Regions from separate parts of the Halomonas sp. NyZ770 genome, predicted to be linked through region 1. Evidence: predicted binding sites of a transcription regulator. Region 1 holds the regulator's gene; each other region holds the start of a gene.
The links. The regulator sigma-54, encoded in region 1, starts transcription at its own class of promoters, with help from an activator protein. The targets are predictions, from matches to a motif close to TGGCACNNNNNTTGCTNT.

Region 1 (4,213 bases):
CTGCGCAACCAGCTGGAAGACCAGACGACGCCCATGGAAGGCTGGGCGCGGCGCATCGTCTACCATGTGTCCGAGCGGCGTGTAGAGCTGATCGACCAGGCCGAACTGACCCAGCAAGGGGATCGCTTCCAGGGTGGACGGCTCGAATACTTCATCGACCGCGGGGTGGTCCAAGCACGCTCCGATGTCAGCGGCAGCGCACCGCAACGCATCCGCATGACCTTACAGCCCGAGCAATAGAGAGAGCCCCTCGTGACAGCCATCAGCCCCGACACTGCAGCGGTCAAGACGCTCCATGCACAGCATCTGGCCAAGAGTTACAAGCGCCGCCGCGTGGTCAAGGATATCAACCTGGAAATTGCCCAAGGCAGTGTCGTTGGCCTGCTAGGCCCCAACGGCGCAGGCAAGACCACCTCGTTCTACATGATCGTCGGCCTGGTGAAGGCCGATGCTGGCAAAGTGGGCATCGACGATCTCGACCTGACCCGGGCGCCGATGCATGAACGTGCCCTGGCAGGCATCGGCTACCTGCCTCAGGAAGCATCGATCTTTCGCAAACTGTCGGTGGCCGACAATATCATGGCCATTCTGGAAACGCGTCGTGAGCTCGACCGCAGCAGCCGAGAAGCCAAGCTCGAATCTCTGCTGGAAGATTTTCACATCACCCACATTCGCGACAACCTGGGCATGAGCCTCTCGGGCGGCGAGCGGCGGCGGGTGGAGATCGCCCGCTCGCTGGCCACCGAACCTGCCTTCATTCTGCTGGATGAACCATTTGCCGGCGTCGACCCCATTTCCGTGGGCGATATCAAATCGATCATACGCGCCCTCAAGAAGCGTCATATTGGCGTCCTCATCACCGACCACAACGTGCGTGAAACTCTGGATATCTGCGATATTGCCTACATTGTTGGCGACGGACACATCATCGCCAGTGGAAACCCCCAGGAAATCCTCAATAACCAGAAGGTACGCGACGTCTATCTGGGCGCCGACTTCCGGCTTTAAACAATGGCCCACGAAGACATTTTATTTAGTGGCATGCTTATTGCACTTGCACCAAACGGAGACTCGCTCTAGGGTGGAGCTTTCTGATTAACGAGTGGTTCTCAGATGGTCATGAAAGCTTCTCTTCAACTGCGCATCGGCACACAGCTGACCATGACACCTCAGCTGCAGCAGGCCATTGCGCTGCTTCAGCTATCGACGCTGGACCTTCGTCAAGAAATTCAGCAGGCGCTGGATGCCAACCCCATGCTCGAGCAGGAAGATGAGTTTGGCGAACAGGCCGTCAGCGAGCCTCAGGAAGCCGAGTGGGCAGACAGCATCCCCAGCGAGCTTTCCGTAGACAGCGACTGGTCCGACACGTACCAGGACATGGGGAGCATGGGCGGCAGCAGCGAAGGCCCGGACTTCGAGCGTCAGGCGGCGGGGCAGAGCCTGCACGGTCACCTGCTTTGGCAATTGGCCATGACCGACTTCTCCTCCCGTGAACATGCCATCGCCGAAAGCCTCATCGATGCGCTGGATGCCAACGGCTACCTGACCCAGCCTCTCAACGACATTCGCGAGGGGCTCAAGGCACAAGGCCACGACGGCCTGAGCCAGCGCGAGGTCGAAAACACCCTGCTGCGCCTTCAGCAGTTCGAACCCACCGGAGTATTTGCCCGTGACCTGCGGGAGTGCTTGATGCTGCAGCTGGCCTCGCTGCCCGAAGACACCCCGCTGCTGATGCCTGCCAAACGCCTGGTACGCCAGTTTCTCGAAGCCCTTGGCAAGGACGACATGCGCTTGCTGAAGCGACGCCTGAGCCTCGACGACGAGCAGTTGGACGATGTCATCCGTTTAATCCGCAGCCTTGACCCCAGGCCTGGAAGCGCCTACGGCATCACCGACGACAGCTATGTCACGCCAGATCTGGTGGTACGCCACGATCACGAGGGCTGGCACCTGGAACTCAACCCGGAAGCGCTGCCTCGACTGCGTATTCAGCCCGACTACGCCAGCCTGATCAAACGCGCCGACAAGAGCCAGGACAACCAGTTTCTGAAAGAGCATCTCCAGGAGGCTCGCTGGCTGATCAAAAGCCTTTCGAGCCGCAACGACACCCTGCTGCGCGTGGGGCGCGAGATCATTGCTCGGCAGATCGGCTTTCTGGAGCATGGCGAAGAAGCCATGAAACCGCTGATTCTGGCCGATATCGCCGAAGCGGTGGAGATGCATGAATCGACCATCTCGCGGGTCACTACCCAGAAATACATTCATACCCCGCGCGGGGTGTTCGAGCTCAAGTACTTCTTCTCCAGCCAAGTCAGCGGCCAGGAAGGTGGCGACAGCCATTCCAGCACGGCCATTCGAGCACGCATCAAGAAACTGATTCAGGACGAGCCTCCGGGCAAGCCACTCTCCGACAGCCGTCTGGTCACCCTGCTGGAAGCGGGCGGCATTACCGTGGCCCGCCGCACCGTGGCCAAGTACCGTGAGTCGATGGGTATACCTTCGTCGAGTGAGCGCCGTCGTTTACGCTAGTTAAACGCTCTCGCCCAACAAACTCTCGACGAGGGCTTTGCAATGGCCCAAAAAGGGTTACAATCGAAGTACAGTCCGATGGATAAGGAGCACGTCAATGCAAGTAAACATCACTGGTCATCACGTTGAACTGACTGACGCCTTGCGTGACTACGTAAACGAAAAGCTGGAACGCGTTGAACGTCACTACGACAACATCACGACCGTCCAGGTCACCTTATCTGTTGAAAAGGAGCGCCAGCAAGCCGCCTGCACCCTGCACGCAGCAGGAGCCGACCTTCATGCCGAAGCGCTGGACAACGACATGTACGCAGCCATTGACGCCCTGGCGGACAAAATCGACCGTCAGCTCGTAAAACACAAGGAAAAAGCACAAGCCCGCGCCCAAGGCGCTGGCGTGCGTTAACCCGATGACGTTGGAAACCATTCTCCCCCCGGAGCGCGTGCTGTACGACGTGCCCGGGGGCAGCAAAAAAAGGGTGCTGGAGTTTTTCAGCACCTTTATCGCTCAAAACACGCCCAGCCTGGATAGCCAGGAAGTCTTCAGTCGATTGATTGGCCGTGAACGGCTGGGCAGTACCGGCATCGGCAATGGCGTGGCCATTCCCCACGCACGCAGTCCTCACTGCAGCACGCCCATTGCCGGTTTTCTCAAGCTGGCCGAACCCGTCGACTTCGATGCCATCGATGGTGACCCCGTCGATCTGGTGTTCGTGCTGCTGGTACCCGAAGAAGCCGATGATACGCATTTGGCGCTATTGGGTCAGGTCGCCACGATCATGAACGACGCAGCCACACGCCAGCAATTGCGCAATGTCAGCAGCCAGCGTGAACTGCTGACGCTGTTGACCGATAAGATTCGCGAGCAGGCTGCCTAGCGCAGCCTTTGCCGGGCAGCAAGGCCGTCGGTAACCCCCTATTCCTTCTCAAGCCAAGAGAGATGCGCTATGCAGCTGGTGATCATTAGCGGCCGTTCAGGGTCCGGTAAGTCCATCGCCCTACAGGCGCTGGAAGATCTTGGCTATTACGCCATCGACAACCTGCCTGCCATGCTGCTGGGCTCGCTGGTCGATGAACTGCGTCAACAGGGGGGGCGTACTCATTTGGCCGTCAGCATCGATGCGCGCAACTTGCCTACTGCACTGGAACAGTTGCCTGCTCTGCTGGAAGAACTACGCCAGCGTCAGATCCGTTTTCAGGTCATCTACCTGACCACGGACGCTCGCATTCTGCTGGAGCGCTACTCGGCCACCCGTCGGCGCCACCCGCTGACGCGCGATAGCGACATGACCCTGGAAGAGGCCATCAACAAGGAAGAAGAAACCCTGCTCGAGATTCGGGACCTGGCTGACCTGCTGATCGACACGTCGCGTCTTTCGGTACACGACCTACGCCGCCGCATCACCGATCAGGTTGCTCATCAGCGGCGTGACCAGTTGACCCTGACGTTCGAATCTTTCGGCTACAAACGGGGCGTACCCATGGATGCCGATATCGTGTTCGACGTGCGCTGCCTGCCCAACCCCTACTGGGACCCCAGCTTGCGGCAGTTCACCGGACGCGACGCCAACATCAAGGCCTTCTTGAGCGGCTACACCATCGTCGATGACATGCGTGACGATATTCATGCCTGGCTGGAGAAATGGCTACCTGCTTACCAAAGCAGTCAACGCAGCTATATGAC
Region 2 (4,213 bases), 1.5 Mb from region 1:
CGTTTTTGGCCGCTGCCTGAATGGCATCCAAGTCATCCAGGGTGCGGTAAACCAAGCAGCCTTCGCTGTCGTTGCCGGGAATGGGCGGCACAAAGGGAAAGGAGCCGGTGGCCAGCACGAGCTGGTCATACGCGTAGTGGCCCTGTTCGGTCACCACCAGCTGCTGTTCGCGGTCAATCGCGGTGACCGCTTCGCCGCTGCGTAATTGAATGCCGTGGGTGTGGTAGTAATCGGCGTCGCACAGCGCAAGCGACTCCGCATCGCGGCCGCTAAAGTACTCGGATAAGTGCACGCGGTCGTAGGCGCGGTGGCGCTCTTCGCCAAATATCGTCACCTCAAACCCCGCCAGCGCGCCGCTTTCCACGAGCTGCTCGGCAAAATGGTGGCCGACCATGCCGTTGCCTACAATGATCAGCTTTTGCTTGTTGGAAGACGTGGTTGGAGTAGACATTGTGTGATTCACCATAGCTAAGCCGCCTCACGGGTGAGAGATAAAGGGGATGACAGGGTGTCGAGAGGGTTATCGAAATGGTTATCGAGCGCTGTTTGGGCATCGGTTGCGCCAAACAGCAACAGGTGGCGGCACGCGGTTAGGTCGGTCGCGGCCAGCGCCTGCTCGAAATACCAGGGGCCGTGGCGGGTATCGCCATACAGCACCGCGCCGATAAGGCGGCCTTGATGGAGCAGCAGGCGGCAGTAGTCGCCGGTTTCCGGGTCTTGGTAACGAAGCTCTTCGTGCTTAGCGGCGGCCTCGGTGGGGCCAAAGGCAAACAGGCTGACACCGCTGACCTTGAGTTTGGTGGCCACGGGGGCTTCTTGATACGCCGCTGGCGTTTCACCACACAGCACGGCAGCAAGCACCTCCACCTGCCGCCAAATGGGTTCCACCAGCCCGTAAGTGTGCTGCTCGAACTGGCAGCATTCGCCCAGCGCATAAATGTGGTCGTCTGAGGTGGTGAGGTGCCCATCCACCACAATGGCGCGGTCGAATATAAGCCCGCTTTGCTGGCCTAGCTCCGCATTGGGGGTAATACCCGCCGCGACAATCACGCTGTCGGCAGCTAGCTTCCGGCCATCGCTCAGTGTGACCGACTGCACCTGCCCGTGGCCGTTACCCTCCAAGGCAGCAAGCGATGCGCCGGTTTCAATGATGATGCCACGCTCGCGCAGCGTGGCTTCCAGCAATTGGGCGGCGGTGGTGTCTAGCTGGCGGTTCATCAACCGCTCGCTGCGCTGTAAAACGCTGACGGTGAGCGCGCTACCGCCCCGTTTGCGCAGCCCTTCAGCAGCTTCCAATCCAAGTAAGCCGCCGCCAATCACCACGGCGTTGCCGCCTTGCTGAGCAATAGCTTCTAAGGCGTCGGCATCGCGTAGGTCACGAAACGTATGAACACCGTCAAGCGTGATGCCAGGCACCGCTGGCAGCGTGGGGCGCGAGCCAGTGGCCATCACTAATCGGTCATAGCTTAAGATGTCGCCGCGATGCGTGAGGAGCAGGCGGCGTTCGCGGTCGATGGAGGTCACGCGGTCGCCAAGCGTCAGTGTGATGTTGTTATCGGCGTACCAGGAGGCGTCTTGCAGAGTGAGCGCCTCAGGCGCCAGCTCGCCCGCCAGTAAAGGAGAGAGCAAAATGCGGTTATAGGCAGGTACCGGCTCCTCACCCACCACTGTGATACGGCGGGGGCGCTGCGGATGGTTAGCCAGCGCTTCAAGTAGTCGGTGGCAAGCCATGCCGTTACCGATAATGACGAGGTGTTCGTTCTGTGAGCACCGGGAAGCGGTTTCCATAGGTAGCTCCTGTGGTTGAAGCATATGTGGTTGAAACATAATGCTCAGCAAATAAAAAACGCCCCTGACACAGCCCTTTCAAGAAGGGGGTATCAGGGGCGTCGTTGCCCGTTGGCGTCGTTGATAACGCGCAGCAACCGCCGTTGGCTGCCGAACTGTCTTGTCTTATGGTGAGCAAAAAGCCCGCCAGCTTTTGCCGTCGGTGGATTTAATTCAGCCTAATCAGGGTATTAAGCGTTTTTGAGGAGGTGGCAGGCCGCTCATGGTTAGCTAGGCTTGCCCCACTTTGGTGCTTAAGCGGCGGTTAATGCACTCTCTTCAACCGCTTATTCGACAAAGAGCATTCCTTTGGCGAGGAGTAGAAATGCAGAGTGTGTTTTTAAGTTATTGTTTCTTAAATGCTTTAATGGTTATGGCGCAGCGTGGGCGCAGGGTTTGCAGTTATTCTAGTAACAAGTAACAACGGCTCAGTGCAGGGTCTTTGCCCATAACGATCACAACGACTAATTGCGTCGAATAATACCAACTGCAGCAAATCACTGATGAGTACGGCACCCGGTAAGCGGTGCCCCTGAGACAACGGCGTCCAGGCAGGCTTCTTTCGAGGCTGGCTTGGGCGTTTTTTGCTTTTTAACGCCGGAGGAAACTGCCATGCCACAGGCCAATCGGCTCGCCCGAACCACCTGCCCCTACTGCGGCGTCGGCTGCGGCGTGACTGCAACGCTTAAAAGCGGCCAGCTCATCGCCGTCAAAGGAGACCGCGAGCACCCAGCCAACTATGGCCGTCTGTGCGTGAAAGGCACCGCGCTGCACGAAACGCTGGGAGAGCAGGGGCGCTTGCTGAAGCCGCGCGTGGACGGCCAGGAGGTCTCTTGGGAGCAGGCGCTCACCACCACCGCCGAACGCTTGCAGGCGCAGCGCACTGCCCATGGCCCGCAGACGGTGGCAGCGTACTTATCCGGCCAGCTGCTGACCGAAGATTATTACGTCGCCAACAAGCTGTTCAAAGGTTTCTTGGGCACCCCGCATCTGGATACCAACTCACGGCTATGCATGGCGTCGGCCGTGGCGGGCTACAAGCGTGCCTTCGGAGCGGATGCCGTGCCCTGCCAGTATGAGGACCTGGAAGAGGCCGAGCTGGTGGTGCTGGTGGGCTCCAATCTGGCCTGGAATCACCCTGTGCTGTATCAGCGCCTGAAAGTCGCCAAGGAGCGTAATCCACTGATGCGCGTGGTGGTGGTGGACCCGCGAGTCACGGACACCTGTGATATCGCCGATCTGTACCTGGGCATCGCGCCAGGCAGCGACGCCTTTCTGTTCAACGGGCTGCTGGCCTGGATGGCGGCCCAGCAGAAGCTGGACGATGTCTATTTGCAGCGGCACACCGAAGGTATCGAGCAGGCGCTGGCCGCCGCCCAGCAGAGCGCCGGTAGCCTGCAAGCGGTTGCGAAGGCCTGCGACGTCGATGAAGAGCGGCTGGAGACCTTCTACTACTGGTTTGCCAGCCAGCTGCATGTGGTCACTCTGTACTCTCAGGGCGTCAATCAATCCTCCAGTGGTACCGACAAGTGCAATGCGATCATCAATTGCCACCTGGCGGGCGGCAAGATTGGCCTGCCAGGGGCCGGGCCCTTTTCGATCACGGGCCAGCCCAATGCCATGGGCGGGCGCGAAGTGGGCGGGTTGGCGAACCAGCTGGCGGCGCATATGGATTACCACACGCCCGGGGCACGCCAGCGTGTCAGCCGCTTCTGGTCCACGGAGCACCTGTCAGCCTCGTTGCCTGACGGGCCGGGCCACAAGGCGGTGGAGCTGTTCGAGGCCATCGAGCGAGGCGACGTCACGGCGCTGTGGGTCATGGCCACCAACCCGGCAGTGAGTCTGCCGAACGGTGAACAGGTGCGTCGAGCCCTGGCCAAGTGCCCGCTGGTCATCGTTTCGGAGTGTGTGGCCCATACCGACCTGCTGCCCTTTGCCGATATCGTGCTGCCCGCGTCGGGTTGGTCGGAAAAGGATGGCACGGTCACCAACTCCGAGCGGCGCATTTCCCGCCAGCGGGGAATGCTGCCTCCGCCGGGCGAGGCTCAACACGACTGGTGGATCATCTGCGAGGTGGCCAAGCGGTTGGGGTTCGCAGAAGCGTTCGATTATGCCCACCCCTGGGAAATCTTCGATGAGCATGCGCGGCTTTCCGGCTATGAAAATAGCGGTGCCTCTGCGCGGTTGTTCGACATCTCAGGCCTGAGCGGCCTGGGCCAGGCGGCGTATGATGCGCTGGCCCCCATTCAGTGGCCGGTCACTCGGCAAGCGCCCCACGGCACCCCGCGGCTGTTCGTGGATGGCCAGTTTGCCACGCCCAGCGGTCGTGCACGGCTGCTGCCGATCGATCCGCGTTTGCCCCAGCAGGCGCTTTGCGAGCGCTACC
Region 3 (4,213 bases), 1.3 Mb from region 1:
TGGAGATGCGCATGCCGGTCAGAATGGTCGGGGCCGCGGCGGGCAGAATGACCTTGAAGGCCGTTTGCAGCGGCGACAGTTCATGGGTGCGTGCCACGTTCACCCAGTCGCTGCGCACACCGGCCACGCCAAAGGCGGTATTGAGCAGCATCGGCCAAATGGAACAGATAAAGATCACGAAGATGGCCGAGGCTTCGGCATCCCGAATGATGAACAGCGCCAGAGGCATCCAGGCCAAGGGAGAAATCGGCCGCAAGACCTGAATGAACGGGTTGAGCGCTTTATACGCCAGCGGTGACATGCCAATCAGAAAGCCGATGGGGATCGCCACCACGGCGGCCATGAGATAGCCGCTGAGCACGCGGTAAAGGGAGTAACCCAGTTGGATGCCGATCCCCTTGTCGTTGGGGCCTGCATCATAGAAAGGGTTGGAAAGCTGCTCCCAGGCCCGCTCGAAAATCGCCGACGGCGGGGGAACGCGGGCCGTTTCATCGGCCCCGCCCAGCAGCAGTTCGTACTCGCTCAGCTCTTCCGTGCCGCCCAGCAGCGGCGAGCGGTCGAGTCCTTCCCATAGTCCCAGCAGCACGGCAAGCAGGACGAAGGCCAACAAGGCAGCCCGTGCATTCAGGCTGATGTTCCAGTCGGTGGTGGTGCGGTCCATTATTAGCTCCTGCGGATATCAAAGCTGGCCAGATACCCTTCGGGGTCGGTGTAGTCGAAGGTCTTGCCCATGATCTGGTAGTTGCGCGAGGTCTCTTCGGGGGCGTCGTAGCCCAGCTCGTTCATCACCGTGCGTGCTTCGCTGGCCAAAAAGACATCCCGGGCAATCTGCTGATAATCGACGCTGCCCTCGATGTAGCCCCAGCGCTTCATCTGGGTCAGGATCCAGACGGCCATGGATTGCCAGGGGAAGGGGTCGAAGTCGATCCGGTCCGGCACGTTCTGAACATTGCCCAGGCCATCGGCAAAGCGTCCTGTCAGCACCTGCTCGATCACCGTGACCGGCTGGTTCAGGTAGTTGGTCGGGGCAATGGCCTCGGCGATTTCCGAACGGTTGGCTGGGTCGGAGGAGTATTGGGTGGCATCGATGATCGCCCGCAGCAGCGCGCCGTAGGTGTTGGGGTTTTGCTGGGCAAAGCGAGCGCTGGTGGCAAAGGCGCAGCACGGGTGGCCGTCCCAGATCTCCTTGGTGAGCAGATGAATGAAGCCGATGCGCTCGAACACGGCGCGCTGATTGAACGGGTCGGGGGAGAGAAACCCATCGATGTTGCCCGCGCGCAGGTTGGCGACCATTTCGGGGGGCGGAATGACGCGAATCTGAATGTCCTGATCCGGGTCCAGGCCATGCTCGGCCACGTAGTAGCGCAGCAGGAAGTTGTGCATGGAGTATTCGAAGGGCACGCCGAAGGTGAAGCCTTTCCACTGCTGCGGGTCACGCTTGTCCTGGTGGTCGTTGTGCAGCACGATGGCTTGCCCATTGACGTTCTCGATGGCAGGCGTCACGAAGGCCCGCTGGGTCGAGCCTGCCCCCAGGCTCATGGCCAGCGGCATGGGGGAGAGCATGTGAGCGGCATCGTACCGGTCGTTCAGCGAGTTATCGCGAATCAGCGCCCAGCCCGCGGTCTTGATCACATTGACGTTCAGGCCGTAACGCTCATAGAACCCCATGGGGTGGGCCATGATGATGGGCGTGGCGCAGGTGATCGGAATGAAGCCGATGTCCAGCTCGGTTTTCTCCAGCGGGCCGAGGTTCTCCTTGACCGCCGCCTTGATCGACTCCATGGGCAGCAGCGTGGCCAGGGCCGCCGCCGCGGTGCCGCCACCCACCAGCTTCATGAATTGCCGGCGGTGCATGTCGCTATGGCCAAAGATGCCACGAACCAGCGCGCTCTCCACGACTCGATCCATGATCTGTTCGGCATTGCTGGGCGGCGCTTCGCCACCGGCCAGGGTGGCCTGATGGGAAGGTACGCTGGGGCGGGCAGGGTGGCACTGGTGGCAATCACACTGGCGGCCATGGATCAGCGATTGACGGTGATCGAAAGGGTTGCCGAGACTGCTGTGGTCATTGTTCTCTTTCATGGGCGTTCACCTCTCAGGAGCAAATGGGCTTCTAGCTGCGCCGTCTTGGTGCGAAACAGAGCGTTGCGGCACTGTTTCGTTAGTGCGACTTGTGTGCCACAACCGTCCGTTGTGTTTAAAGATTCATAAATTCAATGAGTTATGGTATTTGGTGGAATCTTGGAGGCCATGCTTGAAAACAACGATTTTTCGTTAATAACGATATTTCGTTGTTTAAATGACGAAATATCGTTATTGGCCCGTTGTTTGTATGGGTAGTGGGTATGTCGACGCCATCGCCAGGAGATGCAGATGCCCCCCATGCCCATGACGACCGAGCCGTTGATGAGCGAGCCGTCGCTCAAGCTCATGGCCAGCCATGCCCCGCTGGCCATGCTGGTGATCGACCCGCTGGCCGATGAGCTGGTGGCTGCCAATGCGGCGGCCTGCCAACTGTTGATGCTGGAAGAGGGCGATTGGCGGGCGTCTCCATTCAGCCATCGGTTGAGTGCCTCCTTGCCGCTTTGGGTCAGCTTTACCGATGAGGTATTGACTACCGGGCAGGCGTGGTCGGATGACCTGGTGGTGCTGGACAGCGTGCGTCAGCCACGCCGGGTAGAAGTCTTCGGTGAGCGTTTGCCGGACACCCCGCGGCTGTTGTTGACCCTGATCGATCGGCAGAAGGCCGAGCAGCGGCGCGCCCGCGCCGAGCTGGGGCGTCAGCATCGCCAGGGGGATGTAGGGTGGCAGCGCGTCGAGCAGGTGTTCGAGCGAATCGAAAGGCAGAACCAGCTGATTCTCAGCGCCGCCGGAGAGGGCATCTACGGGCTGGATGCGCAGGGCAGAACCACTTTCGTCAATCCAGCGGCCGAGCGTATTCTGGGCTGGAGCACCGAGGATATGGTGGGCCACGATGCGCATTTGATGTTTCACCATACCCATGCCGATGGCTCGCATTTCCCGGTGCAGCAGTGCCCCATTCATGCCTCGTTCAGCGATGGCCAGGTGCACCACGTCGACGATGAAGTGTTCTGGCACAAGAACGGTGAGGCGATTCCCGTCGAGTATACGAGCACCCCCATTTTCGAGATGGGGCGGCTGGTGGGGGCCGTGGTGCTGTTTCGCGATATCCGCGAACGCAAACGGGCAGAGCAGCAGCTGCGCGATGCCCTGGAGGAGGTCGAGTCGCTGAAGCGGCGGCTGGAGCTGGAGAACGAATACCTTCAGGAGGAGATCAAGGCAGAGGTCAATCACCGCAATATCGTGGGCAACAGCCCGGCGGTGGCCAAATTGATCCAGCAGATTGCCATGGTGGCGCCGACCGGGGCCAACGTCTTGATCAGCGGTGAGTCCGGCACGGGCAAGGAGCTGATCGCCAGGGCCATTCATGCCGGAAGTGGGCGCAGCGACCGGCCGCTGATTCGGGTCAACTGTGCCGCCATACCGCGAGATCTGTTCGAAAGCGAGTTCTTTGGCCATGTCAAAGGGGCCTTTACCGGGGCGATGCAGGATCGTCCGGGGCGTTTCGAGCTGGCCCACGGCGGCACGCTGTTTCTTGACGAGGTAGGAGAAATTCCGCTGGAGCTGCAGAGCAAGCTGCTGCGCGTATTGCAGGATCAGCAGTTCGAGCGAGTGGGGGACAACCGCACCCGCGAGGTGGACGTGCGCGTGATTGCGGCCACCAACCGTGATTTGAAAGAGATGATCGACGCCGGGCATTTCCGAGAGGATCTCTATTTCCGGCTCAACGTGTTTCCCATCGATTCAGTGCCGCTGCGCAAGCGCATCGAGGACGTGCCCTTGCTGGCGCGACATTTTCTGCACCGCGCCTGCTTGAAGTTCAACAAGCCGGGCGTGCGTATTCCTCCGGCTCAATTGGAGCTGCTGACCCTCTACCCATGGCCTGGCAATATCCGCGAGCTCGAAAACGTCATCGAACGACAGGTGATCGTGACCCAGGACCGCCGACTCTGCTTCGACGACCTGTTGCCGCCTGAGCCCAGTGTGCCGGGGCAGGTCATGGCGGAGCGTGACAAGGGCGCCGAGCCTCTTGCCGAGACACCGATGACCGAACAGGCGCTACAGCAGCACCAGCGGGACAACGTGTTGAAGGCGCTGGCAGCGACACAGGGCAAGATCTCTGGCGCGGGCG
Region 4 (4,213 bases), 1.3 Mb from region 1:
CGTGCAACAGGTAGAGCACGGGGTAGGGGGTTGTCGCCTGGCTGTCATAGCCATCGGGTAAATAAAGCGTATAAGGGTAATCGTAGCCCAGCGTGGGGGAGTAGAACTGGTCGCGCACCACCTCGCCTGCCAGTGCGACGTTGCTCAACACCAGCCAGCCAAAGAGTCCGGCCAAGCGTCCAGCCAGCAGAGCAATGCGTTGCAAGGCAGTTCTTCTGATCACGGGGCCTCCGGAATTTACGGGCATTTACAAGGTCGGACAACAGGCGGCTCGCGGGTGTTCACTCTCGGCCGCTGTTAACAGGATAGCGGCTAGGCGGTGCGCTGGGGGAAAACCGGGAGGCTGGATGCAGAAAATCGAGGAAATCTACTGGCTTCGTGCTTACGGCTGCATTGCCGTTTTTTTGTTTCATTGGCTGGACCATTTGAACCAGCGGGTAGATAACCTGGCCACCGACCTCATGCGGATTCCCCTGGTGTTGGGCACCCCCGTGTTTCTGTTCATCTCGATATTCGTTTTCGCCGTGCGTTACGACAAGCAGGTCCCGCCGGGCTTTCTGCTCCAGCGGGTCAAGTACGTCATGCTGCCTTACCTGATGTATGGCTTCATCTATTCGACGGCAGAGTGGTGGCGGTTGTCGGGCAGCGACGATGCCCTGGGCTTCCTGGCCAATGCGCGCAGCTACTTCATCTATGCGGGCTGGCACGGGTATTTCTTGATCATCGCCATGCAGTTCTATGCGGCGTATTGGGCATTTACCCGCTGGCAGCTGTGGCGGGTGAATCCGGTGCCCTGGCTGTGGGTGGCGTGTGTAGTCAGCATGGCCTACTGGGGGCTGGCGTACTGGTTCCAGGTAGAACCCCCTGGCTACTTGCTGTGGATCGCGCCCCTGGGGTGGGTGTATCTCTTCTTTCTGGCGCTGGTACTGGTGCGCTATTACCCGCTGGCACCTCGTGCCGTGCTGCAGGAGCGCCCCGTGTGGCTGCAAACGCTGTCGCAGTCCCGTTGGCTATGGGGGTGGGTGGCGCTGATCGTGATGGCCACCTTTGCTCATTGGCTGGCGTTCTCTTCCAAGGAAGTCTGGGTCATTCCCTTTTTCGTGCTGTTCGTGCTGGTGACCATGCGCCGCTTGAAGGGGCGCCGAGCGCCTGGCTGGGTGCGCTATATCAATGCCTACTCCTTCGGTATTTACCTGGCTCACCCGATGTTTTTTGCCATTACCGATACCTTGGTCGGCGTGGAAACGCTGCCGCTGGTGCTTTACGCACTGCTCTTGATCGTGGTGGCCAGCGTGGGCTCGGTGCTGTTGAACAAGGCGGTGAACACCACCACCTGGGGCGCCATGCTGTTTGGCAAACGCCTGAAAGTATGAGGTTGGCGTTAGGTAAGCCTCGCTGGGGCCGTTCAGTATGCCTTGTGGATTGGGGAAGGCGTTGAAGAGTGATGAAGGGATGAGGGCGACGATCAGTGTGGGGGTGTTTCGGTAGAAAAGCGTGCTTTCAACGCGCTCAGTGGAGAGCCTCGCGGCAACCCCAGTGCTTGCCCGCTGAGGGTCTTCAGGCGGGTAGGGCAGGCATGCAGGCGCTGTAGCAGGTCGGTCATTGCCGTGACCTCCAGCTCGGGGTCGAAGCCCCCCAGGCGTTCCAGCCAGGTTCGGCTGATGGCCATGTAAGGGGGCAATGCGGCGTTAGGGCCACGTAGCTGCTGCCACAGGCGTTCTGGCAACCGAGGCGTCATCGCGCTGATGATCAGCGCATCCAGCGTTTGCGTATCCAGCTCGGGGTACAGCAGGGGCCATAGCTGTGCAGGCAATACCTGTTTGTGCATGGCCACCAGCAGCCATTCTGCCTGGCTGACATACGCCGCCTGATTCAGGCGAGCGCCCAGTTTCTTCTCTGGGGTGACGAGGCAGTGGGCGTGAAAACGGTGCTCCAGGGTCGCGAAGCGCTCATCCAGAAACGCGGCGGTCACGATCACGGGCACGAGATGCTCGGCCAGGCCAGATTGACGAATGGAGCGCAGGTGGCGAGGAAGCCAGGCTCCCGCCACGGAAGCATCGACGATAAAGCAAACCGTACCCATGAAAGCGGCTTCCTTCGTAGTAACAACTTTCCGTTTTGTAATTTATTGTAGGCATTGGTTTCTTTTCGTAGCAAGGAGAAATGGTGGAGAAAAGTATAAAAATAGACTGCCTTGCTATGCACTGATTTTGTGCAATAAGGGAATTTTTTGTATTTTTTTGGTGCATATTGAGCTTGAGACGTGCTTCATGCAGTAGCGTAGTAGGGAAATGCTACATCAGGAGGCATCGTGAAAAATGATTTTTTCTTTTTGAATCATGCTGTTATTTTTTTAAAAGCCATATTGGTGCAAAGTTGGCATGCTACGTGCTTATATTTCGTGACAGCTTCGTAGGCAGTTTCATGAACAGTTTCATGGGCCGTTTGTCAGTCGCTAGCAGGCCATAGGCAGAAGCCGCTTGGCGTGCTACAACGATAGCCGGTCTGAAATGATCGCTGGGCGATTTGTTATCCATGGTCAAGCAAACGTAAAGCGAACAAAAAAGACAAACGCGCCACGTGCCAAGGCATGTAGACGATTTGTTGAATAACACTTTTATCGATAGCTTATTGTTTCAAGCTCTAAGCCACGCTCATACCGGAGGACACTATGTCAGCCAAGACTCTTGCGCTAATCGAAGAACATGACGTTAAGTGGGTAGACCTGCGTTTCACCGACACACGCGGTAAAGAGCAGCACGTGACCGTGCCTGCGCGTGACGTGAACGAAGAGTTTTTTGAAAACGGCCAGATGTTCGATGGTTCTTCCATCAATGGCTGGAAAGGCATCAACGAGTCTGACATGATCCTGCGTCCGGAAGACGGCACCGGCTTCCTGGACCCCTTCACCGAAGACGCTACCCTGATCCTGCGTTGCGACATCATCGAGCCTGCCACCATGCAGGGCTATGACCGTGACCCGCGTTCCATCGCCAAGCGCGCCGAGGCTTACCTCGAGTCCACTGGCCTGGGTGACACTGCGTTCTTCGGCCCCGAGCCCGAATTCTTCATCTTCGACGAAGTGCACTGGAAGTCCGACATTCAAGGATCCATGTACAAGATCACTTCCGACGAAGGCGCCTGGGCCACCGACAGCAAGGTCGAGACTGGCAACCTGGGTCACCGTCCGCGCCTCAAGGGTGGCTACTTCCCGGTTCCGCCGGTCGACAGCTTCCACGATATCCGTGGTGCCATGTGTAACACCCTGGAAGCGATTGGCCAGACTGTCGAAGTACACCACCACGAAGTGGCCAACGCCGGTCAGAACGAAATCGGCGTGAAGTTCAACACGCTGGTGAAGAAGGCCGACGAAGTTCAGGAAATGAAGTACGTGATCCACAACGTGGCGCACGCTTACGGCAAGACCGCTACCTTCATGCCGAAGCCGCTGGTAGGCGACAACGGTTCTGGTATGCACGTACACCAGTCGTTCTGGAAAGATGGTCAGAACCAGTTCGCGGGCGATGAGTACGCTGGCCTGTCTGAAATGGCGCTGTACTACATCGGCGGTATCATCAAGCACGCCCGTGCTCTGAACGCCTTCACCAACGCTTCTACCAACTCGTACAAGCGTCTGGTACCGGGCTTCGAAGCGCCGGTCATGCTGGCCTACAGTGCTCGTAACCGCTCTGCGTCTATCCGTATTCCTTACACTGCCAGCCCGAAAGGCAAGCGTGTAGAGACTCGCTTCCCTGACCCGACTGCCAACCCCTACCTGGCGTTCGCAGCGATGCTGATGGCGGGTATCGACGGTATCAAGAACAAGATCCACCCTGGCGATGCCATGGACAAGAACCTGTACGACCTGCCGCCAGAAGAAGGCAAGTCCGTACCGACAGTGGCCAACAGCCTGGATCAAGCACTGGAAGCACTCGATGCTGACCGTGCGTTCCTGACCGAAGGTGGCGTGTTCACCGACGATATGATCGACGCCTACATCGAACTGAAGATGGAAGACGTCGAGCGTATCCGCATGACGACTCACCCGATCGAGTTCGACATGTACTACAGCTGCTAAGCTGATGGCATGACTGCTAAGATCACCCTTGCGGTGTGACGAGCCAAAACCCCGCTTCGGCGGGGTTTTTTTATGGGCAGCATAGGTGAGGAGACAGCGTGGTGAGCAAGCGGCGTGTTGCATGGTCAGCCATAT

Region 2: a site for sigma-54 is predicted at 2,213-2,230, ahead of LG409_RS13910 (nitrate reductase). Genes of this name have one in related genera too.
Region 3: a site for sigma-54 is predicted at 2,164-2,181, ahead of LG409_RS13030 (CmpA/NrtA family ABC transporter substrate-binding protein). Genes of this name have one in related genera too.
Region 4: a site for sigma-54 is predicted at 2,378-2,395, ahead of glnA (glutamate--ammonia ligase). Genes of this name have one in related genera too.

The regions. Positions count from the first base shown of each region.
Region 1 covers NZ_CP085143.1:1,530,620-1,534,832, reverse strand. The annotation lists gene lptA (lipopolysaccharide transport periplasmic protein LptA) at 1-240, shown strand, start outside; gene lptB (LPS export ABC transporter ATP-binding protein) at 262-1,008, shown strand; gene LG409_RS06965 (RNA polymerase factor sigma-54) at 1,114-2,529, shown strand; gene hpf (ribosome hibernation-promoting factor, HPF/YfiA family) at 2,627-2,935, shown strand; gene ptsN (PTS IIA-like nitrogen regulatory protein PtsN) at 2,940-3,407, shown strand; gene rapZ (RNase adapter RapZ) at 3,477-4,213, shown strand, end outside.
Region 2 covers NZ_CP085143.1:2,996,814-3,001,026, reverse strand. The annotation lists gene nirB (nitrite reductase large subunit NirB) at 1-451, opposite strand, end outside; gene LG409_RS13915 (NAD(P)/FAD-dependent oxidoreductase) at 469-1,788, opposite strand; gene LG409_RS13910 (nitrate reductase) at 2,440-4,213, shown strand, end outside.
Region 3 covers NZ_CP085143.1:2,814,170-2,818,382, reverse strand. The annotation lists gene ntrB (nitrate ABC transporter permease) at 1-661, opposite strand, end outside; gene LG409_RS13030 (CmpA/NrtA family ABC transporter substrate-binding protein) at 664-2,082, opposite strand; gene LG409_RS13025 (sigma 54-interacting transcriptional regulator) at 2,383-4,213, shown strand, end outside.
Region 4 covers NZ_CP085143.1:257,615-261,827, forward strand. The annotation lists gene LG409_RS01265 (alpha/beta hydrolase) at 1-223, opposite strand, end outside; gene LG409_RS01270 (acyltransferase family protein) at 348-1,373, shown strand; gene LG409_RS01275 (hypothetical protein) at 1,466-2,083, opposite strand; gene glnA (glutamate--ammonia ligase) at 2,672-4,078, shown strand.